Regions from separate parts of the Vallitalea guaymasensis genome, predicted to be linked through region 3. Evidence: riboswitches for the same ligand, from Rfam matches in the RefSeq annotation. Region 3 holds a riboswitch; each other region holds the start of a gene.
What was found. Region 3 has a riboswitch for cyclic di-GMP ahead of HYG85_RS09610 (LPXTG cell wall anchor domain-containing protein). Riboswitches for the same ligand answer to the same signal wherever they lie in the genome.
Positions count from the first base shown of each region.

Region 1: it holds a riboswitch for cyclic di-GMP, as region 3 does, so the genes downstream of both, HYG85_RS23865 (transglutaminase-like domain-containing protein) here and HYG85_RS09610 (LPXTG cell wall anchor domain-containing protein) in region 3, are expected to answer to the same signal.
Region 2: it holds a riboswitch for cyclic di-GMP, as region 3 does, so the genes downstream of both, HYG85_RS18030 (hypothetical protein) here and HYG85_RS09610 (LPXTG cell wall anchor domain-containing protein) in region 3, are expected to answer to the same signal.

Region 1 is NZ_CP058561.1:5,521,891-5,532,417, forward strand. It holds gene HYG85_RS23835 (tRNA (mnm(5)s(2)U34)-methyltransferase) at 1-242, opposite strand, end outside; gene HYG85_RS23840 (pseudouridine synthase) at 334-1,044, opposite strand; gene HYG85_RS23845 (D-alanyl-D-alanine carboxypeptidase family protein) at 1,090-2,253, opposite strand; gene scpB (SMC-Scp complex subunit ScpB) at 2,323-2,901, opposite strand; gene HYG85_RS23855 (segregation and condensation protein A) at 3,011-3,772, opposite strand; gene HYG85_RS23860 (site-2 protease family protein) at 3,796-4,401, opposite strand; gene HYG85_RS23865 (transglutaminase-like domain-containing protein) at 4,648-5,454, opposite strand; cyclic di-GMP riboswitch class I at 5,447-5,526, opposite strand; cyclic di-GMP riboswitch class I at 5,552-5,636, opposite strand; cyclic di-GMP riboswitch class I at 5,669-5,757, opposite strand; gene HYG85_RS23870 (MBL fold metallo-hydrolase) at 5,887-6,741, opposite strand; gene HYG85_RS23875 (BlaR1 family beta-lactam sensor/signal transducer) at 6,764-8,560, opposite strand; gene HYG85_RS23880 (BlaI/MecI/CopY family transcriptional regulator) at 8,573-8,950, opposite strand; gene HYG85_RS23885 (DUF4073 domain-containing protein) at 9,185-10,527, opposite strand, start outside.
Region 2 is NZ_CP058561.1:4,194,636-4,205,162, reverse strand. It holds gene HYG85_RS18045 (NPCBM/NEW2 domain-containing protein) at 1-1,507, opposite strand, end outside; gene HYG85_RS18040 (hypothetical protein) at 1,745-2,950, opposite strand; gene HYG85_RS18035 (hypothetical protein) at 3,264-3,623, opposite strand; gene HYG85_RS18030 (hypothetical protein) at 3,660-4,436, opposite strand; cyclic di-GMP riboswitch class I at 4,652-4,737, opposite strand; gene HYG85_RS18025 (hypothetical protein) at 4,973-5,248, shown strand; gene HYG85_RS18020 (undecaprenyl-diphosphate phosphatase) at 5,304-6,128, opposite strand; gene HYG85_RS18015 (ATP-binding cassette domain-containing protein) at 6,324-7,376, opposite strand; gene HYG85_RS18010 (GTP-binding protein) at 7,366-8,073, opposite strand; gene HYG85_RS18005 (ABC transporter substrate-binding protein) at 8,091-9,320, opposite strand; gene HYG85_RS18000 (hypothetical protein) at 9,586-10,527, opposite strand, start outside.
Region 3 is NZ_CP058561.1:2,146,442-2,156,968, reverse strand. It holds gene HYG85_RS09620 (S-layer homology domain-containing protein) at 56-2,341, shown strand; gene HYG85_RS09615 (hypothetical protein) at 2,472-3,404, opposite strand; cyclic di-GMP riboswitch class I at 3,721-3,803, shown strand; gene HYG85_RS09610 (LPXTG cell wall anchor domain-containing protein) at 4,091-8,452, shown strand; gene HYG85_RS09605 (hypothetical protein) at 8,542-9,366, opposite strand; gene HYG85_RS09600 (hypothetical protein) at 9,754-10,527, opposite strand, start outside.

The DNA of each region.
Region 1 (10,527 bases), 2.3 Mb from region 3:
TGAGAGTCCTTTATTAGTGTTACCCTATTTAATAATTTTCTTTCATCTAATTTTTCTTTTGTTGACCTGATTGCAATATCTTGAATATCAAAGCCATAGACTTGTCCATTGATACCTACCTGCTCAGCTAAAAAAACTGTATCATAACCATTTCCAATAGTAGCATCTATAACTGTATCACCCTCATTGATATATGTTTTCACAATTCCTTGTACAGTATCAGTTATTTTAGGTTCAAACATCTAAATCACCTCCTTTTAAAAATCCACATGTTAAACCCCAAAGAGCATAATAAGACATTTATCTTATTTTCTTTGGGGGGATATATAAATCTTATAATTTTTTTATATAATTAAGTTCTTCTTTACTTAGATGTCTATATTTACCCTGAGATAAACCGTCTATTTTTAGCTTTCCAATAGCCGCTCTTTGAAGTTTTATTACGGGACAACCTATATGTTCAAACATTTTCCGTACCTGTCGATTCTTACCTTCATGAATTACTACTTTTAATTTTGTTTTGTCTTTACTGCTTTGAAGAACACTAATTTTGGAGTGAGATGTCTTATAAACTCCCAAATCAGTTCCCTTCCTTAATTCATTTAGTTTTTCTTCTGAAGGTACACCTTTAACAGTTACTATATATTTTTTCTCGACTTCATGTTTTGGATGAGTCAATTTATAAGTTAAATCTCCATCATTAGTAAGAAGTAATAACCCGCTGGTATTGTAATCAAGTCTACCGATAGGGTATACTCTGGTATTAATATCAATAAGGTCCATTACTGTCTTTCTACCTTTTTCATCTGAAACACTAGTTATATAACCAGTAGGTTTATTCAACATAATATATATTAAGTGAGAGTTATTCTTAACAACTCTGCCATTATATTTTACTATATCTTTATCTGGTTCTATCTTGCTTCCAAGTTCTTTAACGACTCTTCCATTAACTGATACTTTGCCTTCAACTATATAACTTTCACATTTTCTTCTAGAGGCGATACCTGCATCAGCCAAATATTTTTGTAATCTAATTTCCATTTATTTTCCCTTCTCAATCCAATTAATCATAAAGATATAAATTTATTAGTTACATGAAAACAAAAGAAATTTTTCAAGTACTTTATTGAATATGTGTTTGTAAGTAATCTTTTTAACTTCTGTATTGGTTATGAGTGGTACTGAAAGATAATGTTTACCATCAACATATATTTCGGCATTACCTACATTTTGCCCAATTTTAACCGGGGCTATTATATTAGGATTAACATTATATAGTATATATACCTTTTCATCTTTTGACAACGTTATATCAACATCTTGTGATGTTAAAACATCTATAGATTCTCCAATACCTTTTTTTACTCCAACTTGACACACATGTTTATTATTGGTCAACACTGTTTTTGTTTCATAATTATTAAATCCATAATTCATGATTTTTGTAGTATCGTTCCATCGGTAAGTTCTATTATTAGGCCAACCTGATGCTAGTACTACAGATATTAATTCCAGATCTCCTCGTTTAGCAGAACCTACAAAACAATAACCAGCTTTTGAAGTGTAACCTGTCTTTACACCATTAGCTCCATCAAACATATTTAAAAAAGAATTTTTGTTGGATATATTAAAGTTCCTACCCTCTTTTATTTCACAAAAGCTTATAGATGGTGTATTGATAAGCTTCATAAAAGTCTCATTATTAAGAGCATATCTTGTTATAAGGGCTAAATCATATGCCGTAGTATAGTGCCCATCCGCATCAAGACCATTAGGTGTTTTATAACATGTATTTATAGCACCAATCTGCTTCGCTTTCTTAGTCATCAATTTACAGAATTCTTCTGTAGAACCTGCTACATGCTCGGCTATTGCAATTGCTACATCATTAGATGAAACCAACATTAACGCATGTAACAAATCTCCCAGATAATATTCTTCATCTGGTCTAATATACAATTTTACCTTAGGGGCTTTTGATGCTTCTTTGCTTACCTTTACTATTTCATCAAGTTCACATGACTCAAGAGCTAAAATACAAGTCATAATCTTAGTTGTACTTGCCATAGCTCTTTCATCAAAGCCTTTTTTCTCCCATAATACTCTTCCTGTATTCTTATCCATCAACAAAGCAGAGTATGCATATAATTTTTTTGGTTCATCTTTGCAATCTTCTGCCGAAGCAATATTACCGGATAACATTATTGCAATAATGAATATGTATATTATTGTACTAGTTATTTTCTTCATTTTAATCATCTTTCTTATAGAATTCCTTATAATAATTTATAAGAAAAATGATTAATTTATTCCAAATTTTTATTCCTCTTCTGTTTTAAATTCTTTTTGTACTTCTTCTTGTGCTTCAATTTGTATAGTTGACAGTTTTTCTTCTTCTATCAGTGGTAATTCCTTCAAGGACTGAAATCCAAAATTTCTTAAGAAGTCCTGTGTCGTACCAAATATTATAGGTCTACCTGGTGCATCCATCCTACCTTTTTCACAGACTAGATTATAGTCTATGAGTTTGTTTATACAATGCACAGAACTTACACCTCTTATTTTTTCAACTTCTGCTTTAGTGATAGGTTGCTTATATGCAATTATTGACAAAGTTTCAAGCAATACATCTGTCAATACATAATTCTTTGCTTTATTATTAACTTTTCTTATATAATCGTAATATTCTGTTTTGGTACACATCTGATACGCATTATCAATTTCAATAATTGTTATACCCCTATCAGGACTATCATATTTATCTATAAGATTATTCATTATCTTTTTAGTTGTGTTTTTATCCTGTTCTATAACGTCAGCTATCTTATCAAGTTCAACAGCTTCTCCCATAGTAAATAATATAGATTCAATAATAGCTTCAATTTTACATAGTTGCATCTTTATTCCCCTCTGTTCAAACTTATATTTCTAAGTATATATATAATCAATCTACATAAATATATCCTAAATCCTAAATATTCTATGTTATTTAGGCATTCAGGATTAATTATATTATATTATCATTATTTAAATCTGTATACTTTATAATGATATCATCAAATAGGTCCCGTTGTACGATTGATATTTTACCCATCTTCATTAATTCCAAAACTGCAAGAAATGTAACAATTATTTCTACTTTGGATAATTGAGTTTCAAGAACATCTCTGAAACTTATGGTTTCGTACTGTTTTGATAAATTAATTATATAATCTATTTTATCATTTACAGTATATTCTTCTCTAACAATCTCACCAAAATCACTTCTTATAGTATCTATTTTGTTATATTGCTTTTTCATAACAGATTGGAATACATTATAAATCATAGAAAAGTCTATATCTGATAGTAACTTACTGGTATCTACTTTTTCTTCATAGTTAAGAACTTCTGTTGGTATTGTAGGTTCTTTGAAAATAACTTTTTTAGCATCAATTTGCCTTACTTTCAATTTATCTCTAATATATTTAAACTTCTTGTACTCAACGAGTTTATTCATCAGTTCTTCTCTAGGGTCTGTTTCCTCTTCCTCTTCATCTTCTATTGGCAACAGCATTTTAGATTTAATATTTATTAATGTAGCCGCCATTTCAATAAATTCACTCATGATTTCCATATTTTTTTCTTCTAACTTCTTGATATATTCCAAAAACTGATCCGTTATCATAACAATAGGTATATCATATATATTCAATTTGTTTTTGTCTATTAAATGTAGCAATAAATCTAATGGTCCTTCAAATACTTCTAATTTTACAGGAATACTCAATTAAAAAACCCTTTCTTTATTTCTTATACCCCGTTAACTATCATAGTACTAAAAATACTATTGATAATAATATTTACTAGAGTACTAATAAATCCAGAAGCCAAGAATAAAATGAATAAAGCTTGAATAACTTTCTCGTATTGAACAAATTTGAAGTATGCACGTGGATTAAGAGCTTGAATTATTTTAACCATATCAAATGGTGGTACAGGTAATAAATTCACAACAACTATAGCTAAGTTAAAAAGAATCAATATAAATAAAAACTTAGTCACATAATAATTCTGCTGAAATGTTGAAACAAAAATAGGTATTAAAACTGCCATTAACAGCAAATTAGATAATATACCAATTAATGTTATGGATATAAGACCTTTTTTCTTATCTCTTAATCTACCAGTATTAAAACTAAATGGTTTCTGCCATCCAGCACCTAAGAACATAAAAGAGATTATTCCAAATGGATCCATATATTTTAGCGGATTAAATGAAACTTTAGTTTCCTTCTTATATAATGGATGAACTAAATACTTGTAACAAATAATTCTAGGATATTCATGAACACATACTACAATTACTGCACAGACAAAACTAATTGCTATTTCTATTAATAATTTTATTGCTTCCATGTCTTACACCTCATTTTTCATTCTATAAGATATTGTACTAATAATTGGTTATAATTTCAAGCAATACTTGAAAAATCTTTGATTTATCCTAGATTATTATTAGGAGATATAGAACTTATGATACGTTATAAAAATGATATGGAAAAAGAAATTTACCAGATGTATGGAGACATATGAAAATACTTATTTAAACTCTGAGTATAAAATTACAAAATTACTTTGAGAGGGAGCAAATATTATTCATTATTAAAATACCTTTTTAGCACTATAATCTGAAGGGTCTTTTTCATAAGAAACTTTTACACCTTCTGATTTATATGCTGCATCAATGGTAGTGTCTACAACTATCCAATTGTTATCAACTAACACTTCATTCCAAGCATGATAGACAGAAGTGAAATTACTATCGCCATGAACAAGCTTTGTAGGAATGTTAAGGCTTCTAAGCATAACTGCAAATAGAGAAGCATAATCGTAGCATATTCCTTTTTTACTAGCTAACGTTTCATTAGTTGAAGGTAAATATCTACTACTAACATTCTTTGCTTTTTCATCATCATATTTAACATTATCGATTATGTAATTATATATAACTTCTATTTTCTCTCTGTCAGTCTTGGCATCTTTAGTTAGTTCTTTAGCTAGAATAGCTGCATTTGAATTGCTTGTCCAATGTACATTCTGAACACTTGCTAAGAATACTGTATTATTAGTTGTATCATTATGTACTTTACTGGATGTTAACAATTTGTACTTGTTACCATCAGCTCTTTTATATATTCCTACAGTATACTCACCATTGCCCATTTGTAATGGTAGCTCTTCATTTGAAGAATTAAGGTTATAGATATATTTATCCGAACCCTTCTTCACGACAACTTTTAAGTCAGAATAATTAGTAGTATCATAATTGATACTTACTGTGCCGTTATCAGCATTGACCTTTATAATTTCACTCTTAGCAAAAGCGGTTGTCCCAGCTAATGCTACAAAAATTAATGCAACTATAAAAGTTAATACTATTTTTTTCAGTTGTAACTCTCCCTTCGGCATCTGGCTATCTTCATATATGAAGACCCTATAGTTTTGCGTCCCTACCTCACGATAGGTTTGCCATATTCGTGGGAAAGAAAAGTAATAAAACTCTTCTTTCGGTAACTGGCTGCCATATCATTATTGACTTAGGCCCTTTAGTTTTGCGTCTTCAGCTTTCACTGAATTTGCCGCTTCGAGAAAAGATTTGACTACTAGGTAATCAAAGTCTTCCTCTGGTAACTGGCTGTCATAGCTTATAATTAAGCCTTAGACCCTATAGCTTTGTGTCACATACTTTCATATGCTTTACGATTTACAGAATAATACGGTCAATACTGCCGACTCTTTGACTACCCTCTCATTGATATTATATCACATATTGTTAATTTGGTAAATATTTCTTTATATATTACATCTAATAAACAATAGTTAGCACTAAGATAATCTGATTCATTGCTCTAATAGATTCTCAGTATTTTCTAACAAAGAATAATCGCCTACTTCACCATGACCAGGAACAATTACATCAACACTTTTTTCACTATACTTTCTTTTTAATTTCTTTATGCTTTCTGACCATCCCATAATATTTGCATCTGCTGTATTACCCAAGTTTTCTGATTCAGCTGATTTCACCATACAACCACCAAACAATACTTTTTTACTAGGGTAATAAACGACAATGTTGTCAGGAGAATGGGATTCTTGTGGATAATAAAGTACTAATTTTTCATCTCCAAAAACAATTTCCATTTCCTCATCAATATCTATATTAACTATTTCAGTAGGCTCTATATACTCAAGTTTAGTGTAAACATCATAATATTTTTTCAATTCAGGATCTTTTAGCCAATCTAAAAAAAGCTTTCTAGCATCTTCTCCTCTTTCTTTAACCATATTTACCGTTTTTGATGTTCCTATAATCTTAATATCTTGTTCAGCAAGATATTTATTTCCACCTAAATTGTCAAAGTGAAAACCAGTATTTATTTCTATAAATTTAACCTCTTGACCTGCTCGTTCTCGGACCCACTCAATAATTTTTCTAGTTGCTTCGTTTTCATAAGGTGTATCAATCAGGGCTATTTCGCCATTTTTCATTTCAATAATCATAGAATTTCCATCCCATGGAAATTTATGATTTACTACTAAAACACCCTTCTTAATTTCTTTAATGGTCAAACTATCATCAATATTAACTTCATTATCAATATCTAGCTTATAGATATATTCATCCTTTTTAGCACTGCATCCAGGGGTAACCATTATTACTATCATCATTACTAATACAAAATATTTTCTCATATAAAATTCTCCCTCATTATTCTTAGTATATCCCTTTATCATTTAATATTTTTAGCGCTATTTTACGAGCGTTAACACCATTTGCATCACTATCTCCTTCAATGTTAACGGCAAAATAGTATACGTTATTATTTTTTTCTACATAACCAATAAACCACCCATTGATTTCATATTCATTTAAAATCAATGTTCCTGTTTTCCCAGCCAAAACACTATTCTCATTTTGTGATAATTTTATAACTTCTTTTACCGTATCTATGTTTTCTTTCTTAAATGGTATTTCGTAATTATGTATTTTTTTAAGAAATTCAACTTGTTCTATAGGTGAAATCTTTAATGCTAATTTACCATTTATAATACTTTCTATCCCTCTCCAGCCAACTTCATTACCGTAATTAATATTCTTAATCACGTCTGTCATTTTTTCTTTACCTATATCTCTACTTAACTTTTCAAAATACCAATTAACAGAAAATTTCATCCCTGTTTTTAAGTTGTGATTCATGTTCCATATATCATAAGGATATTTTGTTCCATCCCATATCAACTCTGACATTCCGTCTTTTATGATTCCCTCTTCAAGAGCCGTTACAGCAATAACTATCTTAAAAGTAGACAATGGTGCTATACGCTGTTGAGCCTTATAAGAATTATAAATGTAATAATTGTCTTCATTCTCATTTAACATAACAAATGTCCCATCATATTTATCAAAATATTCTTTTAAGTGTTCATCTATTATATTTATAGGTAACTCTGACTCTTCATAGCCCATTACACTCTGTCTATTGCTTAACAAGATACATGCTAATACTACAAAAACTATTGCTTTTTTGATTTTTGTTGTTTTTTTCTCCTTGCTAAATTCTACAATACTATGAATGCGAGTTTTAATATTAGTTTTTTTGTTACTAAATCCTACTATTCCAGGGATAGATGAAGAAAAAGATATTTTTTCAATCATAGTAATTATTGTATTACCATAATCCTTATATTCATGTGATTCCAAATGAGAAAGGACATATGCATCGCAAGCAACTTCACAATCCTGACGCATTTTATAAAATGCATAGCTGACCAATGGATTAAACCAATGAATAACCTGTAACATAACACAGATCCAATTCTTTATGATATCTTTTCTTTTATAATGTGCTAACTCGTGTAGGATAATATATTCCAATTCCTTTGATGTTAAATCCTGTAAGATAGCTTTTGGGAATACTAACATTGGTTTAAGAACACCTAACAATATGGGTGTTTTGAACAAATTACTTTCAGCAATACCTATTTTTTTATCTACCTTCATCTTTAGCTTGCAATCTTCCACAATCATCTTTATATTTTCATCTACATTAATTTCATATTTACTTCTTAATCTAAAATTAAAGTATAAATTATAACCTATTATAATTATTGATATTAGTAAAACACCTATTAACCAAACCATAGTCCCTTTATCATATAAGAATGTCAATTGATTCTGTGTCATAGATATTGCGTAATCACCTGAAATATTTGTTGGTTGATTAAGCATATTACTATTTCCAAGAGGTTCTAATAATGTATCATTGGTGATAATGGCAATATCGCTTTTCTTATTTAATAAGTAATTATATATATTAAAAAAACTAAAACTGGTTTCAACAGATTCTATCAACATCATCCTTAATATAAGTATATACCATATGGAATAATGCCACATTGCTCCTAATCTATTTTTAAATATGGTTTTTATGCTAAGAATAATCAAGATGACAGTACTTATTATTATTGATGAATGAAATATTTGAATAGTCAACTCATGTAAATTAAACAATATCTAACCTCCTTATTTTTCCGTCTTTTCGTTAAGAATCTTTTTCAAATCATTTATTTCATCCTTACTAAATGCCTCATCTTCCAAAAATTTTGCAAACATCAAGCTGAAAGTGCCATTATAAACACGGTTTAAGAAATTTTTGTTTTCTTTTCTTTTACATTCATCTTCGTTAACAATAGGGTAATATAAGTATTCTCTGCCCTTTTTATCAAATGAAATTGCTTGCTTTTTCAATAATCTATTTATTAATGTTCTTATGGTTCTATCATTCCAATTGACATGATTACCCAAATGATTAATTATTTCATTCGCTGTAAGGGGTGAAGTCGACCAAAGTATATTCATTATTTTCCATTCTGCACCTGATATTTGAGTATTTTGTTCCATATAATCATCCTCTTTCTTTTCTAGGAATATTACAGATGTAATAGTTGCTTAAGTTATATATTACACCTGTAATACTTGTATGTCAATTGTTTATTATAATAATTTAAAACCGTTTTTACTACCAGTTTAAGCTTATAATATAATTTATTTAACCGCCAAAAGGACTTAGCCTATTGACTAAGTCCTTAAAATAAATGATTATTTTTTTGTTCATTTACTATTTCATATTATGTCTTATTGCTGATCTTCACTATCTTGATTCTTTTCTTCATTATTTTCATCTTTGTTAAATTTTACTGATGCAGCTTCAATATCTCCATACGCCCAATGGTCATTAGATACGTCACTAAACGAAGGATTTACTGCATCTAATTTAGGTCTAGCTATAATCTTATTGATCATAATTACTATTTGCTCTCTAGCAGTATCAGTATCAGGTCTAAATGTTTTGTCTTCAAAGCCTTTTACTACTCCAGCATTATATAATTTATTTATATATGATTGTGCCCAATGTCCTGAAATATCTGTAAAGATACTTTCGTCATCTTCTACTTCTGCACCAACATAATCCCAATATGCTGAGAATACAACTGCTATTTCCGCTCTTTTTATAGCCTGATTTGGTTTAAATGTTCCATCATTATATCCTTTGAATAAACCTATTTTGGTTATCGCTTGAATGTACTTGTATGCCCAATGAGCATTTGTTACATCAGTATAGCTAGCATCTCCTGATTCTTCAGTATCTAATTTTAGAATTCTCGCAAACATTGCAGCTACTTCTGCTCTTGTAACAGCTTTTTTAGGTTTAAATGAACCATCTGGAAATCCCTTAATATAAGGATCATAAAATTCTATGGCACCTAATGGTGTTGTAGGTTCATCTATTATTATTTCTTCGTCTAGGTCTCCATCTTCATTATCATCAGTTGTGTCTCCTCCATCTGAAGGATTATTATCTCCACCTGATGGGTTGTCACCTCCGCCAGAAGGGGTATCGCCACCACCTGAAGGGGTATCGCCTCCGCCTGAACTTGGTCTTTGCTTAACAATTACCATTCGTGTTATCTCGTTGGCTTTATTACCCTTTTCATCTGATACATTGTAATGATAGATATATGTTCCTGATACATTTGTTGATATACTTTCTACAAGGTTACCATCTTTAGTTATAGTCACTACTATATTCTCTGTTATATCTCCATCTTTATTGTCTAAAGCTGTTGCTCCTGCATCTTTATACGTTCCTCCATAAGTTACTTCAACTCTCTCATTTCCTACTAATGTTATTATTGGAGCTTCTTCATCTTCTTTTACTACTACTGTTCTTGTCACTTCATTAGCTTCATTACCTTTTTCGTCAGATACATTATAATGATAGATATATGTTCCTGGCTCAATTGTAGATATTTCATCTACAAGACTACCGTCTTTAGTTATAGTCACTACTATGTTCTCACTTATATCTCCGTCTCTATTGTCATAAGCTGTAGCTCCTGCATCTGTATACATTCCTCCGTAGGTTACTTCTTCCAAAACATTTCCTACTAGAGTTATTGCTGGAGCTTCTTCATCGT
Region 2 (10,527 bases), 2.0 Mb from region 3:
TTTCTCCTGATTGTACACTTAAAGATACATATGATATAGTCTTACCATTTAGCTCTCCAACCGTAGCTTGAATAGTTTGACCATCTACTTCTAATGAATCAACTTGACCATAAAAACAAGCTTCCCATGTCATTGTAGAACCTGATGTGTTTTCAAATGTGGTTTGATCAGTTCCATCGTGTCTAACTGATACTTTATTGGATCCAATAGGAATATTATCTACTTGAACCCATGGAACTTCTTTTGTTAAACGTGGAATAGTGGAAACTTTATTATTTGGAGCATCTGGTTCAACACCCATCATACCTGTAATAACATTAGATATGTTCAAGAAAAATATTTCAGGATATGTTGTATTATGTTCAAGCACCTTTTTAGTCCAATGCCATCCCATAGCATTCTCACCATGTTTATAGAATGTATCAGCTAGGTATGTTTGCGCTTCTTCATTCAGTGGGTCAACAAATGCATTGTAATGAATGAAATCCAAGTATCTATCTGTTCTAGGACCATTATCTGTAAGTAATTTCATTGGCATGAAAAAGCTATTTTCATGTCCCCAATTTGTTCTTGTATCTCCGAACTTATCAAAAGCACGTATGTATATTTGCTCTTCTTCTGAATACCAGTTCTCTTCAAAATATTCTCTAAGTGCAATCGCTCTATTACGAATTTCTTGAGCTTTTGTCATTTCCCCTCGTGCCTCTAGAATACCTGCATATGCTAATAATGATTGATATTGAACACCATATGTATCACCAGCTTCAACTATCATACCTCTCTCTTCAAATTCCCATAAGGTAGGTAAGATATCCATGTTTCCGCCACCGTCAGCAATACCATTATTATTTACATCATGTGAACCCATAAACGCATCAATTGAATGTAAATTTTCAGCATATTCCAATATCTCTGGGTCATTAATCCATCTGTCATCCCCTGTCCATAGGTATTGACGATAGATTTTTTCTAATAGCTCAAAAGGAGCAGGCAACTCTTGAAAACCCGCATCCATATAATAAGGGTAACCATAGAAATCATAAGACCATTTTGGCCAGTATGGTTTTATAGTGTTATCGTTAGCACCTATTGCAAAAAGTTGGAGCATTGTAAAGTTTTCATTATCAAGACCTAACAAGTGTCCTGCATCAGTTTGGTGACAGATATCACGAAGGCAGAAACATTCCCTATAGTGATTACCGCCTTCATTAGCAGGTACTCCGTGATAACTTCCCCAATAAGAAGGAATTACTGTATCTACCCCATAATGTTGAGTTATTCGTGGTTCCCATTCACCTCTTGGTTCATTTTCAGGTGAAACAACTTGTACTTCAAGGACATTTTGCTTAGATAAATTAAATCTTTGCTCTAACATTTTGTTAGCTGATGTAATCCGTAAATCACTTTCACTCTCCGTAGATGCCATAGCAATAGTCGTTGTAAAGTTTGACAATGACATTGTCACTACCACTAAGCTGATGAAAAAGACTTTAACCTTATTATACATTTTTTTCCTCCTATACAATAATTTTCTAAATTTTGGTACATCTTAATTTTAACATCTATAATCCTATATCTATATGATATAAAACTACATTAATAGGACTCATTTCTATAATCCTAATCAAAATAGCAACAATTAGAAAATCAAAAAAAATGATTCCTGATATATACAGAGAATCATCTTTTTAATGTATTTATTTTTTGATTATTGCAATCAATTTGCTTTAATTAAATTCCTTTTTTAGATATCTTTTGGATACATTTGACTAAAAGATTCACTTCTAGCTTTCATTAATTCATTCAGGTCAACAGAATTCTCTTTAGTCAATTTAGGCATATCGATTTCAACTTTTTCATTTATATTATATATTTTTTTGTTGAATTTGAAACCTAATTTGATTACACCAGATACGTCTTCATCTAAAATATCTTCATCATATTCTTCATCAGTCAATCTATTTTGTATAGCCATGACTTCTTCTATCTTAGCAATATCAATATTCAAATCTATTAAACCTGATTCGTTAATGATATAACCTTCTTTATTGAGAGCATATTCTATAACGATACCTTTTTCACCTAATAGATTACATTTACATAATTTATCTGTAAAAATATCAATCATATTTTTTAATGCAGGTTTACTCTCATCTAAATTTTCTAAGATAGTATCTATTTCTTCCTTACTTTTTTTGACTTCTTCTTCAGACTTGTTAACCATCTTTGAGATAATGTCCATATATTCACTGAAGAATTCAAGTGCTTCTTTATTATCTAATAGATTATTAGCTGTATAATTTATCAACTTACTTAGTGACTCGTTGTCTAATGATAATTCATATACATATGCTGTCTTACCATCAATTGTTTTTCTTCCTTTGTTTTTCACTAATTTCAAGTTAGGATTATATTGTAAAGCGTAATCTTTTAAGAATTTATTTAATTTTTCTTGTAATTCCAATACTAATTTACTATCATAAGTAATATCTTCATTGTTCTCTTGATTTATTACAAGATATTCTTTTCCAGCAAACTCCTCGCTGAACATCATTATAGATGGTAATTTTATTACATTGAGGGATTTTGAATTCTTTTGTAACATATTATAATCTCCCCAATATTCTACTCCCATTCCTATTCCACCAAAAACGAACTGAGTATCTACATACATTTTTCTTGATGTCTTTTGTTTGTTTTGCTGTAACTTCGTGTGAATGTTAATGTTCGTATCCTGTAATAACATCTTTACAGCAGCAATACTGAATTGCTCTTCTTCTGAAAATCCTTCAGTCTCTAAAGTTATTGAAATATCTGTGTCACTTTCACTTGAAGTGACTTCTAGTGATTTCTTAAATGCATTATATAATTTATTTTCATTATAATCACATCCAACAAATATTAACATAACAGATAATACACATACTATCATTGCTGATATTCTTTTCATACTATATACCTCCTAATATATTGTCTTTTTTTGTCACTACCCATTATAAACTATGTTAAGTATATTGTAAATCAATTATTTATTTGACATCAGTTTGTAATTTGTCATAATTATTTATATATTCTGTCGTAATCTTGCTGAATATTGCAACAAATCATACCTACTAATAACTATAAATCTATTGTAACTATAATAATATCTACTACTCTTATTATGAACACTATAACTAATTTCATTCAAAGTAAAAAATAAATCCAGAGGAAAATATTTAATTCCCTGGATTTATAATCTATTCTTGTTAAATTAATAAATATTATAGACTATTAATTACTTCTTCTGGTGTATTTACTACTTCAAATTTATCAACAAAGTCTTTTCCACCAAGTCTTCTTATTTGTGACATTGCAATAACTGAATCAAGTTTTACATAATATCTCTTTTTGAATGGTGTATCCAAGTATTTTTTTAATGCTTCTGTTAACATTTCTCCTACTTCTGGAGTAGAAGTTGATTGTTTTCTTGCATCAACTAAAAATACATAATCCTTAACATTTATCATTCTTAATTTGCTTTCATAGTCTTTCATACAATCTTTAGCTTCATCTACTGTGAACATTCCCTCAGCTACTAAAGATACTAATTTCTTACTTGAATTAACGTCAATTTTATACATGTGTATACCTCCTAGTAAATGTTTTGTTATTTAATATTAAATATCATATTCTGGGTCAAGCGCTTTATAGAATAATTTACAATCCAAGGATTTTTCAGGTGGTATATCTTTAAAATGTTCTGTCTCAGCATATTTTGTATGTATAAGCATTCCTTTTTCATCATGAACAAGTTTAAACTTAAAATATTTTGAGATTAATGTAGCAGATTTAATATTGGTAGCTTCAAGAAACATACCTTTATAGCCTCTTTTTATTGCATCATCCTGACAGATTCTCACTAAGTCTTTTGCTATTTCTTTCTTTAGCTTATCTGATTTTACACCAATCATAAACATATGTACAAAATCATTCTTTTTAACTTTTTTATTTGTTTTGTAATAAATAGTATCCAAAAACCTCTTATCAAGAACTTCAAGTAATTCACAGATTTTATTCATGGGCTCTAAATTATCTGTAAATGGAGGGACTTCTTCATCTGGATCAAAGTCTTCACATGCTAACACACCTATGATTCTATTGTTTTTTCTGTTTATAGCTATATAACACAATCCTTGTTCTACAACATTTTTCATGTAATTATAAACAAATTCATTAAAATCCTCAATAGATAAGTGAACAGCCTGTACCATCGGTTCAGATATTGTTTCTTCCTTTACTGTTACCCCTGCAAAAGTTTCAGCAAGACATTTTGCCGCTTCAGCGATCAACTCTTCATTTTTCCCATCCAATCGCTTATACTCTAATTCTATATTTAATTGTTCCAAAAATTTTACTAAAAATACTTTATCATATAAAACATCATTTTTTTTCATTATATCCCCTCTTTCAACTATTAATTAAACAAATAAAATAATTTCATCAAACAAAAATGATAAAATATACTATATTTTATGGCAGGAAGATTCCTTTAATATAAAAAAGGTAATTGTTACACTCCACATAACATTTCATATAACGTTATTAGCCAATGAAAAAAATGTGACAAAAAAAACAGCTACTAATAATAGTGACTGCCATCAAATTATTATACGGCAACCTGGCAGTCCTAGGATATAATCCCTTAGACCCATAGCTTTGCGTCCCTATTTTTCAATAGGTTTGCTATTTTCTTAATAAACAATATTTAATACTGGACTTATTATAACATAATTATTCTTTGCTTTCAATTTATTTTATATACAAAATATTCCCGATTACCTACTTTTGCAATTCATACTTAAGTTATTATTACTACTTGTTTATTTTTTAAATAGATAATTTTACCTAATGAAAGCAGTCAAAAATCAATTACAACATTAAATAAATAATTTCATCAATCTTAGCAAAACATAACTAAGAGGTGATGAAAATGGAAGATACAACTGTAATAGATAATGAGGTTTATTATAATGTGAGCAATAGATTATTTCAATTTGCTGATACAGAAGACGATTATAATAGAATAATGAAAACAGCTACTCATTGGTTATGTGAAGCATCTGGACGTAATTTTACAAAAGACCTTTTATATCCTTTATCAAGTAATGGCTACATCATTAATGATGAAGGTACAGCAACCAAAGAATGGGAAATAGCTGAAGGAGTCTTAGTTAAAAAGCAAACTGAAGGAATGGATCGTGTATAGAAAATATAAGGGCTGTAGGATAATACATTTTTAATTATCCTACAGCCCCATTGTTTTATTTAAATATTGTAAAATATAGGATTACAATGATTCCTAACGCTATTCTGTACCAACCGAATACTTTGAAGTCATGTTTTTTGATATATCCTACTAGGAATTTGATAGCTAATATTGAAACTACAAAAGCAACTATCATTCCTGTTAGAAGAACCAATAATTCTAGACTTGTAAATGCAAAGCCGAATTTTAGTATCTTGATTATACTTGCACCAAACATAACTGGCATAGCCAAGAAAAATGTAAATTCAGCGGCTACAGTTCTTGATGTTCCTATAAGTATTGCTCCTAATATAGTTACTCCAGAACGTGAAGTTCCTGGTATTAATGATAATACTTGAAATAAACCTATTATAAGTGCTGTCTGATACGTAAGCTCAGAGATATCATTAACTTTACAAGTTCTGCCTTTGTTCCATTTCTCTATGATAATAAATAAAATACCATATAATATCAATGTAATAGTAACTGTCTGATAGTTATAGAATAATTCATCCATCTTATCGTTAAATAATATACCTACGATTCCTGCTGGAATACATGCAATGACAATCTTTACCCATAAAAGAATAGTATCTTTTTTAATAAATTGCTTTTGTTTAAATGAAAAGGGAAAAATCTTCTTCCAGTAAATAACTACAACTGCCATTATTGCCCCTAGTTGAATTACAACGAAAAACATTTCCTTAAAAGCGTCCGACATATTCAACTTAAGAAATTCATCAACTAGAATCATATGACCTGTGCTGCTTATTGGCAACCATTCTGTAACTCCCTCTACGATACCAATAATCAATGCTTTAAATATCTCAATAATATCCATATAAAAAACTTCCTCCTGCGTAAATAGCTTGTTCTATGTTGTAAAAATAATACATTTCTTCAATTATACATTAAATCAAGTCACATGCGCAATAAGATAAACATTAAAAAACCCTTAAGTTTATTAATATTCTATAAAAAAAAGAAGCTACGCCTCGTTCCGTAGCAACTTTCCTATAAGATAAATAAGTTTTTGTCAATGAATGCTTTCATAAACATTTATATTACTGATATTGTCATTATAATTAATTATTTCTCCCTTTCTTAGAGAAGTTCTTAATCCTTTGATGACTTTATCCATCTTTTCTAATTCTTGCAGCATAGCTTTTTCTTCTTTTCCTGTTTCTATAACCTTATATATACCACCGTTTCTTATAACTATTCTCTTATCAGCCATAAGTGCCAAACTAGGGTCATGAGTCGCCATTAATACAATCTTTTCTTTGCTAACAAGAAGACCCAGTGCTTTCTTTCTATCAATTCCAGCATTCTCAATTTCATCTATTAATACAATAGGGGACGTGCTTAGAATAGCTGTATCCGCTATCATCAAAGCTCTAGATTGTCCACCACTTAAGCTTGTGATAGGAGTATTAAGGTCAAAAGCTTCTCCTGCTAGATTATTAGCAGCTTCAATAATCTTTTTTATTACTTCTTCTTCATTTTCAACCATACGACTTTTTGCATGTAGTTCAAGAAATTCACTGACAGTTAAATCCATTACAAAATTCATGTTCTGTGATAACTGTGCCACCAATTTATTACCTGATGAAAACCTCCACTTTTTATCTGGTTTTTCACCATTAATTAGAATGGCTCGACCTGTTGGGGTATCTTCATTAGCTGTCCACTCTATATCAGCTAATAATCTGCTTTTACCTGAACCCGTTGGACCGACAATAGATATTATCTCACTTTTGTTTATAGTGATATTATCAAAATTTTCTTTTTGTCCAGATTTATCATGTCCTGCTATAATTGTTAATGAATCAACTGCTTTTTCTTCTTTTATGCCTAAAAAATCCAGCATGGTATTGATATATACGATTATATCCTCAGTTAATTTAGTTGTATCTATAGCCCATTCTTCTCTTTCTTCCTCAGAAAAATGTTCTAGGAAACTTATGAAAGTCTCATTTCTATATTCATCAACATCCAACTTATTATCTGCAAAGAATGATATTATAAAGGGATATTTATTTTCTATTTCATTAATTGTCAGTTCATCAAGCATTTCTCTATTTATCATCTTCATCATCACCTAATTTCATTTTTCTTACATTACCCATTTGATAATCCTCACCGATTCTAGTTTCACCTAAACAGTATGAACAAAGTGCTGATGGCATTGAGAATCTTAATTTTTTACCTTTTACTGTACTTGTATCAGTTTCTTCATCATATAATAGAGTACTTAATTCAAATGCGCCTTGTCCAGTCAACCCATTGATATGCATCGTAACAGCTTTTGGATTAACAGAATTAACTCTTGAAGAAAACACTTCCCTCTCTGCTTGTGATACAATGTCACCTTTGGTTATTACAACTATATCAGCAGATTTTAACATTGGTCCTATTTTCTTAGGAGTATTTATCCCACTAAGATTATCTATTACACAAATTGCTTTGATATCCTTGATATATGGTGAACAACGATTACAAAGTCCTGCACTCTCAGTAATGAGTAAATCCAAGTTTTCTTTTATACCCCACTTAACAACTTCTTCAATATTACTGACAAAGTAATGGTCAGGGCATAGAGAACCAGACAAACCTTTCTTAACTGGTATTCCTGCTTTTTTATATAATATATCATCATCTGTATAGAGACAGTCAAATTTAACTACACCTACTGATAATCCTCTTTTTTGAAGAGCGCCTATTGTTTTTAAAATAACTGATGTCTTACCTGAAGATGGAGGTCCGGAAATAGTAACTAGATTCATATTTATCACCTTTCTCTCTATTTAACATCTATATTTTCATTGAAAATACTCTCACATCTATTTATTAATTCACCCATATCATTATTGTATATATAATCCCAGCCTAACCACATATATTTATGTTCCATTGATATCATGTTATCCACTTCTGGATTAACACTTGGAAACTTACCGTTATGAGATAATATCTCTCCTACTTCCTTTGAAGCAAAGAAATCAACAACTGGTTCTAACATATCTTTTTTGCTTTTCTTGGATAGTAAGAATATTGGGCTTATTATAGCTCCATCTAATGGCCATACAGGTTTCATTGGTCCTTCATTTTTAATCATCTTAGTAAAGAAATATGGCATGATTGTAACTACTGGTTTATCCTGTTTTCTGTGAGATTTTACCATTTCAGAAGGATGCATTCCTGTTGATAGGCATTTTCCTAGTTTTCTCAATCCTTCTTCACCATATTTTTGATGAATATTCAATAATATGGCGTTAAATAAATCAAAATCACCGATTGGCAGACTAACACTATTCTCAAACTCTGGTTTCAATATATCTTCCCATGATTTTGGCATATCTCTGCCATTTAATTCTTCTATATTTATTAAAAATACTGCTGGTACTACCCCTATAATTGAATAGTTGTTATTAGGGTCTTTTAGACATATTTCTTCATTATCAAATTCCTTATTATAATGTTCCATTTTGGTTATATCTTCAAAAACACCTTTTGAAGCCCATTTGCCAATTAATTTTTTATCAAAAAACAGATCAAAACCTGCTGATATGAATATATCTGATAATACATCTGGGTCTTCAGTTTTCTCTAATGATTCTTTTAACCAATCCACACCCATGGATGCCGCTTTTAATTCATACTCCATTTTAGTATCTAGGTTATTACCAGTGCCTTCCATCCATTTATTGAATGACTCCATAAGTGGTATTCTCACAGGACAAGGTAAGATACCTTCAATTTTAATGTCAGCATCATTATTGGTAACCTTATCAGTTTCATCATTTATAGCTTTGTTATGATTTATAGCATCTTCAAGATTTTCTGTAAATACATCCAAATTGATTTTCTTCATCTTCAATGCTGTTTCAAGGGTAATTGACTTTCCTATCAATTTTCTCTGGTTTTCATTTTTCATTCCTTCAAATCCTATTGATTCGAATAAATCTATGGTCTCTGGGTAACGTTCTGTAATATCATATAATGAATCTTTTACATTAAAATATTTTGTCATAATATCCTTCCTTTCAGCTCTATATGGTTAATAAATAATTATATTTTATCATCGACTTACTCTTTATTATACTATTATTTATTATTTTAGCTGTATCATATGTTACCAATTCAACTTTCCCACATCAATATTCTATGGAGGTAAGCTAATTAAAAGGTTTTAAAGAAAAAAACTTACTAAACCCTTACACTTATGATGTGAGGGTTTAATAAGTTTTAGTCTTTTTTTCATATTATATTTTATAATATTTGATTATTGTATCATATCATTGTTCTTTTACATCAACTAAATTATCATTGATAGTAATTGATATACTATAATTATTACTTGTAAGCTCAATAATATCCTCAATATATTTTACTCTGAACTGATCATTTTTTGCTAGTGTAATTGCTGTAACATTAAAATGTTTGTCAGATTTTTTAGTAGTCAATTCCAGTTGAAAAACCTCTTGTTTCTCTCCGTCCTTAATATTTCTTACATTACTGTCCTGACATTCCCAATTCAATGGTATTACATTCAAACTACATTTATCAAAATCAGCAGTGAATATACCTTTTTCCTTTTCTTCGTAGTCTGCATAAGAGTTCAATAAGAATTTCATTTTATGCTCTTCATATAATTCAACATCATCAACTATGATATATATCTCTGCACATGGCGAATATATTCTTCTCTTGGAGTGTTTCATCAGTCCTTCTTCCCAAGCCTGGGTTTCATCACTGGCAATAGTTACATAATCATCTTTTAGTTCTGCCCTGATAATCTTACCGCCATATTGTTCCATTGGCTGACGAGCTAGTTTACCATTATCAAATACAGGCAAGAATAAGCTATGGTTATTCGCACAGCATAAATTGCTTAAATTAGCATCATGATAGTATCCAGCACCACAATCCGGACATAAAGTAATGCCTTCTGCTTCTAATATTATACTACCTTTATCTTGGTGAGAATGTCCTACATATAATTCACCGCTGCAATAATGTAGATGAGCTTTACTAATATCTTTTCCCTGTCTATTAATATCCACTTGTCCAGTTACTTCAAAGATTCCTTGTTCAATTACAGTATCTCCTTCTATTTTCTCAACTAATGGAGAGGCTACTAATGTAAAGACATCATCACTTACATAACCTTTTTCCAATAATTTGGTATAGAGTGACAACCATACTTCATTACCTGTCAATTCATAGAAACTATAGGC
Region 3 (10,527 bases):
TTTCTAACTAATGTTATAATATTGCTAAAAATAATTAATTGAAAGGATGGTTATAATGAAATTAGGTAAAAGAATATGTACAGGATTTATTATTTTTTGTTTAATAATAGTTAATGTTAATTTTAGTTATGCACAAATGAGTAATACCAGTTTAAATACTAAAGCAAATATTTTAACTGAATTAAATATTTTAAAAGGTAATGGTGAAAGTTTGGATCTTGATGGGGAGTTATCAAGAAGTCAAGCTGCAGCATTTATTGTAAGATTATTATGTGAAGAAAAAGAAGTTCTAGATAACAAAGACAAGTATAATGACACTAATTTTTCAGATGTATCTAAAGGGGAATGGTTTACTCCATATATTAGTTATTGTGTTAAAAATAATATTATAGATGGATACTCTGATAATACATTTAGACCAAATGATAAATTAGGTGAGAAAGCCTTTTTGAAATTAGTTTTAACAGCATTAGGATATAAATATAATGAAGATTTTACTTGGAGTAATGTTTTCGAATTTGCTTATGGGGTTAATCTTGTTAAAGACATAAGTTATACATCAGGTCATAAAGAAGATACTAATTATACAAGAGGCAAAGTAGTAGATATATTATATACTTCACTACAATTGAAAAATACTAAAACTAAAACAAGAATGATACAAAAGTTTGTAGATAATATGATTATTACTAAAGAAAAAGCTCTAACTTATAATTTATTAGATGATAAACTGGAAACAGATATTACCAGTGTTGAGGCTACTAGTGAGATAACTATAGAAGTCACTTTTAATGAACCTGTTCAGAATTTAACACCAGAAAATATTTTATTATACGAGACAGTTAATGTTAAGACGTTAACTATTAATAATATTACAAGAAAAGAATCAACAAATACATATGTTATTCAAACATCTGAACCACAGAATATGGATGTAGAATATACGTTACTTATTGATAAAGTAATTGATAATAATGGAAATTCTTCTAATTCTTTTAATAGGACATTATTGGGATTTAGAGCTGATGAGGTAAAATCAGATTATTTTAAAATAAGTAAAATTGAACCTGTTAGTAAAAATATCGTTTATGTGTATTTCACACAGCCTATAAACGATAATGCATTACAAACATCTTTTTACACTATTTTACAAAATGATTCAAAATTAGTAGAAGGTAATAATAGTAATATGTTAATTAATAAACTATCTACATGCGATAATGGTATATCAATATATTTAAAAAACTATGTATTTTCGACACAAGAGTATTTTAAACTATCCATTGATGGAAATATGTCGAGTAATTACGGTGTTTTATTAAATGATGGCGAGGGGGATTCTGTTAAATTTAAATCTTCTGTGGAAGATAATGCAACTTTTGAGGCAGAGGGATGTATATCAATAAATAGCCGTACAATAGAATTAAAATTTAATAAAGAAGTTAATCCAGTTCTAGCAAAACAAATATATAATTATAGTATCACAGATGAGAATAAACGACAGATAAGAGTAACAAATGCAAATGTTATAAATGATGGTAATAATTCTGGAAGAGTAGTTCAATTAACAATAGATGAAAATTTAATGGTAAACAAGCAATACAATGTTTTGGTTAATTATCTTACTGACATAACTAGACAGTTTTCAATTATTGAGAAACAATACTCTTTTATATGTACTAATTATGGTAATAAAGATATAGATATTGATGCAGTTATTTCTACAGATGATAATACTTTAATCTTATATATCAGTGATCCAGTAGATCAACAATCAGCACAAATTGTATCTAATTACCAAATACAGGGTATTACTAATAGATCGTTTGTGGCAATACCATCTGGTGCATATTATAATAATATGGAAGACTCAAGTTTAATTAAGATTTATTTACCAAAAGATAAAAAATTAATTAAATCTCATATATATAACTTTAGAATATTAACATCCTTAAAAGATTCGATGGGGAATTATCAATCATCAATAAAAAATTATAGATTTACTCATAATGTATCTAAGTCAATGGATACTTATATATCAGAAGCAAAAGTTATTGGAGAAAATACTATTAAGTTAAGTTTTAATAGAGAGATTGCTTTTAATATTAATAATGTATTAAACACTAATTACTCATTAACATATACCGAAAATGGATTAGAATATAATAAAATACCTATTACAGCGAATTATATTGATCCAACTACAATTATATTGAAGTTTGATGTAATTGATAAAGAAAAAGAATATAATATAAGATATAAAAAATTAATTGATTATGGTAATAATGAAACAATAAATCTTAATAATAAATATTCTACTAAAGTTATATATGGAGAATAATAATATATTTTTATAGATTTAATTACTAATTTACATTTAGTAATTAAGCATACATTAAAAAAAAGACGGATAGTATTTTACTATCCGTTTTTGCTATATATGTTAATAACTATTTGTAGTTATTTATAGTTTATTCCGTACCAGCGAAGGCACATGTTATTGTACCATCATTACATATATTACTTATTACTAATTTATAAAGATGACCAGCATCTAGTCCAGAAGTTATCTTTAATATAATAGAGTTATCAACTTTATTATATTTAGCATTAAGTATCTCGGAAGGATTATCAATAATATAATAATTAGATATATTTTCTGCTTTTGAAATATCTAAATCACCTTCAAAAAATACTTTTAATTCAGTATTGGATAAAGCAATAGTTGAATTAACTGATACTTCCGGTTTACTAGTTGTACCAGCAAAATAATATGTTACGTTTCCTTCTGAACATATATTCTTTATATCAATTTTATATAACATACCTACTTCTAAATCAGTTACAGTGGTAATTAAAACAGCATTATCGTAGGTAATATATTTTATATTTGTGATACCTATATGGTCATTATTGTAAATATCATAGTTTGATAGATTTGTAACTGTATATTTATTAATATTTCCATCAAAGAAAATCATTACCTTATTTGTTGATATAGCAGTTACAGATTTTATTGATATTTCAGGTTTAGGTGCTATACCTGCAAAAATTTTAGTAACTGTATTTGAGCATATATTATTTACTTGAAGTTTATATAGTATACCAGCAGCAAAATCAGTTGATGTCTTTAATATAATTGCATTACCTTCTGAATTATATTTAGCATTTAATATGTCTATAGATGTATTAGAATTAAAGGGGTGTATGTCATAGTTAGCTATATCTTCAACACTATTTATATCTATAATACCATCAAAAAATACTTTTACTTCTGTACTAGATAGTGCTATGACTGATTTTATTGTTAAGTCAGTTGCATTTTGTTCTTCAGCTAAAACTGATAAACTAAAGATTGTTGTTAATGATGCGATTAATAAAATGATACTAATAAATTTTTTCATGTCATAATATCCTTTCTTTGAATAATTTTGAAATCTTGTGCACAGAAATTTCATTGATAATATAACATATATATTGAAAATAATTTGTCGAAAGTTGTCATTATATCCGTTTTTAATATTTTAATTTTTGTGTAACACAAACTAATAGAAGAAAAAATGTTATATAATACCTTAAATTTAGATTTAGATACTATTAATATAAATATTATATATAGATTAGTAAGTTGTATTTAACACATATGTTATAAAATTTTAATGTTATAAAAAAACATATATTGACTATTAATTTATTGCATGTTATTATTAATATATAAATTTTAATAAAAGGCAAACTTACTGAAAAGTAAGGACGCAAAGCTAGAGTCTAAAGTAAAATACTATGACAGTTCGGCTGCTTTGAATTACATATATATTCAAAGCAGCTTTTATTTTGCCAAAAACTAACAAATATATAATTTTATAATTATTAGATTCGGAAAATAATAAAGCAATATTGCTTTATTTGTAATATATTTTAATATTAACAACATAATAATAAATATCATCATGTTGACAATATTATATTCAAAATAAGACTGATAATGATTTTCCTAAGGTTAACCACGTTCCAAAAAAAACGAGGCTGAAAATAGAGAGCCTACCTCTATAAGAAAGAAGGACAGAAAACTATTATAAGAGGTGATTAGTTGAAAAAGAAGTTGTTAAAGAAATCGTTAGTGTTTTTGTTTGCCTTCATGTACTTAACGAGCAATTTAGTATATGCTCAAACAGAACAACAAGATTTAACTGGTAATATTATAATATCAGAAAATGAAACAGAAAATCCAGAAGAACCAGTGGAGAACCCAGGAGAGCCAGTGGAGAACCCAGGAGAGCCAGTGGAGAACCCAGGAGAACCAGTGGAGAACCCAGGAGAGCCAGTGGAGAACCCAGGAGAACCAGTGGAGAACCCAGGAGAGCCAGTGGAGAACCCAGGAGAACCAGTGGAGAATCCAGGAGAGCCAGTGGAGAATCCAGGAGAGCCAGTGGATAACCCAGAAGAGCCAGTAGAGAATCCAGGAGAGCCAGTGGATAACCCAGAAGAGCCAGTAGAGAATCCAGGAGAGCCAGTGGAGAATCCTGAAGAACCAGCTGAAAACCCAGAAGACCCAGGAGAAAATCCAAGTGAGTCAGAGGATAAACTAAAAGAATCCGAGAACTTAGATGAAATAGAAAGTGCTAGTAGAGATATGGATATGTTATCCACTATAATGCTAAATGAAAATGAGTATATTATTAGTTGGATAATTAATAAATCTGCTACATTAGCAGTAAATCAAGTAAGTGGTGCTGATGTCAGAGTTGAAAAAGAACAAAATTATAGATATAAGTTAACAGCTACAGCTAATGACGAAAGTCATAGAATTGTAGGTTGGAAAATAATAGACACTAGTAATGGTTCTAAATCAAGTTTTGGTAAAAGTGAAATACGTATAGGAAGAAGACCAACATTAATTAATACAGATGTTGATTATAAAGTTAACAAGAATAGAAGATATGAAGCTACTCCAATAGTTGAAACCATATATTCACTTAATGTAAATTATGATAATTCACTAGGAGAAGTATATATTGATGGTACCAAAGTAGATAATGGATATAGTGCAATATATGAAGAGGGTACTGCTGTTAATCTAAAGGCATATTCTTATCAAGGATATGAGCCACAAGATCAATTTAAAAATATGGATATTACTATTAACCAAAAAGAGATTATAGATGTTGTGTTTGAATCTAAAGATCAGGTATATGATAAAGACTACTATCCAGCCGATGGAAGTTTTGCAGGAATAGTAGGTCATGGACATGATCCGAAGGATAATCCATTAGATGCAGAGTTGAATATATCACCAAATAAAGATATGTATGAAGTAGGTGACAACGTTAATCTAGAATTCAGATACAATGTGATTAGTGGTGATAATGGCGGCAATAGTTTAAATGAGGTTAAGGTATATAGACATAATACTAATAGTCCATTATTTGCCGAGAATAATTTTCCTTCTACTGTTCAAGATATAATAACTATACCAAGTACTAAAACTGAGTTAGATAATAATTATGTATTTGATGTTAGTAGCAGAACTTATTCAAAAAATCTAGAGTTTGATTTAGTAGATCAATATAATGATGATCCTCAAACAATATTAGACTCGAATACACAAACCATAAAAGTGAGTGTGGCTAATGTATGGTTAGATGCTCCTGTACTTAATACAACAGATGTAACCATGAAGTCAGGAAAAGTATATTGGGAGAAATTAGCTAATGCAAATGATTATGATATAAAAGTATATGATGAGAATGGAGTTCTATTAAATCATAGTTTGGCTATTGAATTTGATGATGTAACTAATAGATATTATGTAATTGACAATAGTTTAACTCCAGGTACTAAATATATCTATAAAGTAACTGCAAGTAATTCATTTATGACTAGTGAAGAAGCTGAAACTGAATTAGTAACTAAAGAAGCTACTATAAAAGTATATCTTGATAATAACTTAGTTAATAGTACAGATGGAAATTATGATTTTGCTAAGATTATAACTTCAATAGTAGATGATAGATTTAATCTATCAGCTTACTCATATCGAGGATATGAATTTGACAGAATAGAAGGGGCAGCAAAAAATCACTTTGAAACAGGAATAGCAGATAATGTAAGTAGTGAAATATATTTTAATTCTAAAGAGGATATTTATGGCTATAAATTCTATTCACTAGATGGTACTGCTTATGGTGAAGAAGGAGAATTAATGGATGATGTAAGAACTGGTACTATTGAACTTGATAATCCTAGTACAGATGAAATTGATTACTCACATAGCCATACTATTACAGCAAAACCAGGTGAAAGTATCAATATTAATACTAGAATGACATGTATTGATGGAGATAATGAAGAGGCTAAATTATATGATTTATGGGTTTATGTTAATGGAGAAAAGTCAGATGATATAGGGCATATTGATATACCTTCAGATCCAGGTTTATCTGGCGTTCATACACTAACAATTCCTACATGGGATAAACTTACTGATCTAAATAATTTAACTTACAAATTTGACTTAATCGATATGCATAAATATACTTGGGCAGCAGGCTTAACAGATAGTTCAAGTCTAGAAGTAGAAATTGATATACCAGAATATCATAAGATTACTGTTGTTAAAAATAATGCTGTTGTTGGTATTTCTGGACAGAAAAAAGTTCCACAGATTATAGAAGATAATTATGGTACAGATTTATATTTAGCAGATAATGTACCAATCACATTTACTTCCAGTCCAATCAGTAGTGATTATGATAATCTAGTATGGACAGTTAATGGATTAAATGAAGACAATTATAGTATTAATGGAAATGTATTAACGATTAATACCTTTAATGCCGATGTTACAGTATTAGCATCATATAGCTTGAAACAATTTACTACAACAGTTAATTACACAGAAGGTGGTAATGCAGGTGTTGTTTCAGGTGATAACTTATTAGCTCAATTGACTAGTGATATTCATAGTAATATTACAATGAAAGCTGTACCAGAAAAAGATGGAACAGATGATATGTATTTAGTTAAATGGTATAGAGTAGTTGGTGAAAATAAAGAGTTTGTTTCAAACAATAAAGAAATAACAGTTTCAGTTACTAGCAATGAAACATACCTAGCTGAATTTAATATTAAGCAATTTAATATTGAGCCAAATTCCAAGATTAATAGTCTGCTTGGAGAGCTTCAAGTTGCGGTAATTCCACAAGAGTTATTAACAGATGAAATTAATAACACAATATCTTATATGAAGAAAAATAAAAACAATAAGATTACTGAGGAGTTAGCTAATAGGTGGCAGGAGTATGTTAATAACTTGGAAAGTAATTCACAAATTACTTTTGAAAAATGTGTAGTAGGAAATGATGTTAAATATGATTATGGTACTATAGTAGCGGTAAAAGGTGTACCTCATAATACATTTGATGAGTTTAAGAAATGGAATGTATTAACTAATTATCCTAACCCTAGGTTAGTTTATATGAATCAAAATAGGAGACCTTTACCTTTATTCGAAGATATAGTATCTTATATATTAACTGTAGATGTAGAGAATAATGGACACCTTAATGAATCCGAGTTATCTATTGATTCAGCAGTTAGTGGTAGATATACTGGTGAATTTATAGAAGACTATGTGACAACATTTAAAATTGTTCCCGATAAAGGATACTATCCAGTTGCTTATTTAGTTAATTCTTTAGAGAATACAAGTTCATCTATGGTAGAGTATCCTATTAGTGAAATAGATGGAGACTATTATGTAAATGTAGAAATGAATAACAATAAGAGTATGATTATAGAGTTTCGAAAAAGAGAATATAATATAAAAGCTGTGATAATGCCCGGTAAAGAAGATTGGGGTAGCATAAAACAAAATAGTGAATCATTTAAATATGTATATGGTGATAGTGTTGTGATAAAGGCTGAACAATCTAAAGATTATATTTTTGATGGTTGGTATATATTTAGTAAAGAAAATGGATATACAAGATTGAGTAGTGAACTAACTTATTCGTGTAATATGGAGTTTACTGCAGAAAGAAATTTAAATATATTTGCATCATTTTTATATGCACCTCCATATATACCAGGTAATCCAGAACCACAAGAACCAAAAAAAGATCCAGAGCCAGTAAAACCACAACCTATAGAATCAGAAGAACCTTCACCAGAAACACAACCTATAGAACAGCCAGCAACAGATGAGCCATTTATAGAAATACCAGAAGAACCAATTCCAGAAGGTAATTTAACTGATACTGATACAGATACAGATAATGACAAAGAAGAATTTATTGAGGGTGAAGAAATAATAGAAATTCTTGATGGAGACGTTCCTCTAGGAACAGCTAATAAACTCCCAAAAACAGGTGGAATACCAGCTCAGTTATTCTATTTATTTGGAACTACATTCATAGGGGCAGGTATTAAGGTTAAGAAAAAGAAAAAATAATATAACAACATACATTAAAAAAGGACATTTCTCTTAACGAGATTTGTCCTTTTTAATTATTTGTTTAGATTTTAACTCTAACAGTATAATTAATAATTTTGTATATAGTATTGTCTGTTGTTAGTACTGCTATCTGTACTAACTATTGCAACATAGTAGAGTCCATCTTTCACTGCATCATATTGAATGATATGTGATGATTGTCCATCACAGCTTATATTACCTTCATATATGTAATTTTGTCTAATAGCATCATATAAGAAAATAAAGTAATTTCCACTATTAAAAGGATGGAAAGCTAGTTTTGTAGTACCGCTTTTGTCAGGTGTAAAACGGAAATAATCGTGATCTTCTGAATTAGTGAATTTACCCATAACTAATGCAGTAGGGTTTTTTAAAATATTTGCGCATTCTAAATCACCATTAAATTCAACTTCTTGACCACTTATCCATACTGATTCTTTGATTCTTTCTCCGTATACAGCTAACTGATAAGGTAAGTTACTTCCACTGTTAGAGCTGACTTTCATAATATATTCATGGTTATATTGAAATTTAAATTCTTTTTGGTAAACACCACTAGTAGTAGCATAATCCACTATCTTATTGTTATCTGTTTTATCTAATATGTATAGATTGTAAGTGGTATTATTGTTATCTATAAAGATATAAGTTATTTTTTTGGTTTCATCTGGAGTATATGAAAAATAGTCTATATCATTACTGCTACTAACAGTGCCTTCAATAGGAGTTCCTAAAGTGATTACATTAGCGGTATCCCAAGTGTTATTACTTTCCTTTTCCTGACCAGTAATTTGTTCTCCAGCAGCATATACATTAAAATTACAAGAAATTACTACTAATAGCATTGCCAAACACAAACTTATTTTATTTTTTAATTTTGTTTTCATCATTTGTTAGATTCGCTCCTTATTTTTTATTTTAGTTATTTTATAGAGTTATACTCAATAACCGTATATGAATATTATTTTTATATTAAGCTGCAGCATTAATAACTATTTAATATATTTATGTAACTTTCATATGATAAGTAAAATTTGAACGTTTTTATGTTGCGTTTCGATAAAATAATAATAATATTATTCTTTTTACAATCAATTATACTCTTTAATATAAATATTTCAATTATTTTTTGCATTTTTTTAATATTTATTTTATATTGTAGCTATTAAACCTATTTTCAAACAATTTTCGCCAAAATACTACAAATAAAAAAAGGGCATCACGCCCTAGATTTTCATCTATGTGACGAGATGACCCTTTTAATTAAATGTATCTAATTATTTAGCAACAAACTTAACTGTTTCAGAAGTATTTACATTTCCAATACCAGCTTCGTCAGTGATTGAACCAGCTGATACAGAAACTGTAATCATATCACCAGTTTCAGTTGCTCCATGAGTTAAGATGAATGATTTACCATCTTCACAAGCTTCAACTTTAGTAACTGTTAATCCGCTAAGAGTGAACTCACCTGAAACATCTCCAACAGTTACACCAGCTACTATTTCACTAAATGTAACTTTTGTTTGAGTCTTAGAAAGTGCAACTGCACTAGCTAATTCTGGATCTTTGTTTTCAGTAGTTACTGTAGCAAATTTAGCACTATTGTCTGAAGAACTCATTACAGTACCATTTTTGTTTACAATTTTGCTATCTTCTAATTCTATATCATATACTTTGCTACTATCAAATGGAGTACCTGAGAAGAATACACGTAATTTGTTTCCTTCAGTTCCTTCTTCTCTAACTAGAGCGTCAGTTGCAGATACTACTTCATTATTGTACTTAATGATTATATCATCTGCATTAGATGATGATAAAGTAGATTCGATAACTTGGTCAAAGATTATGTCTATTGTATTTTCATCAACAGCGATTACACCAGAAATCTTAGGACTAGTTACATCACTATTAATTCCACCAAATACTGCTTCGTTTCTGTTATCAGTTGTATCTAGTGCATCAATATTAAGAGCATCTTTAATCTTATCAGCAGCAACAGTTACAGTATATAATTTGCCTGATTCAAAAGTATCACCAGTGTAGTATAC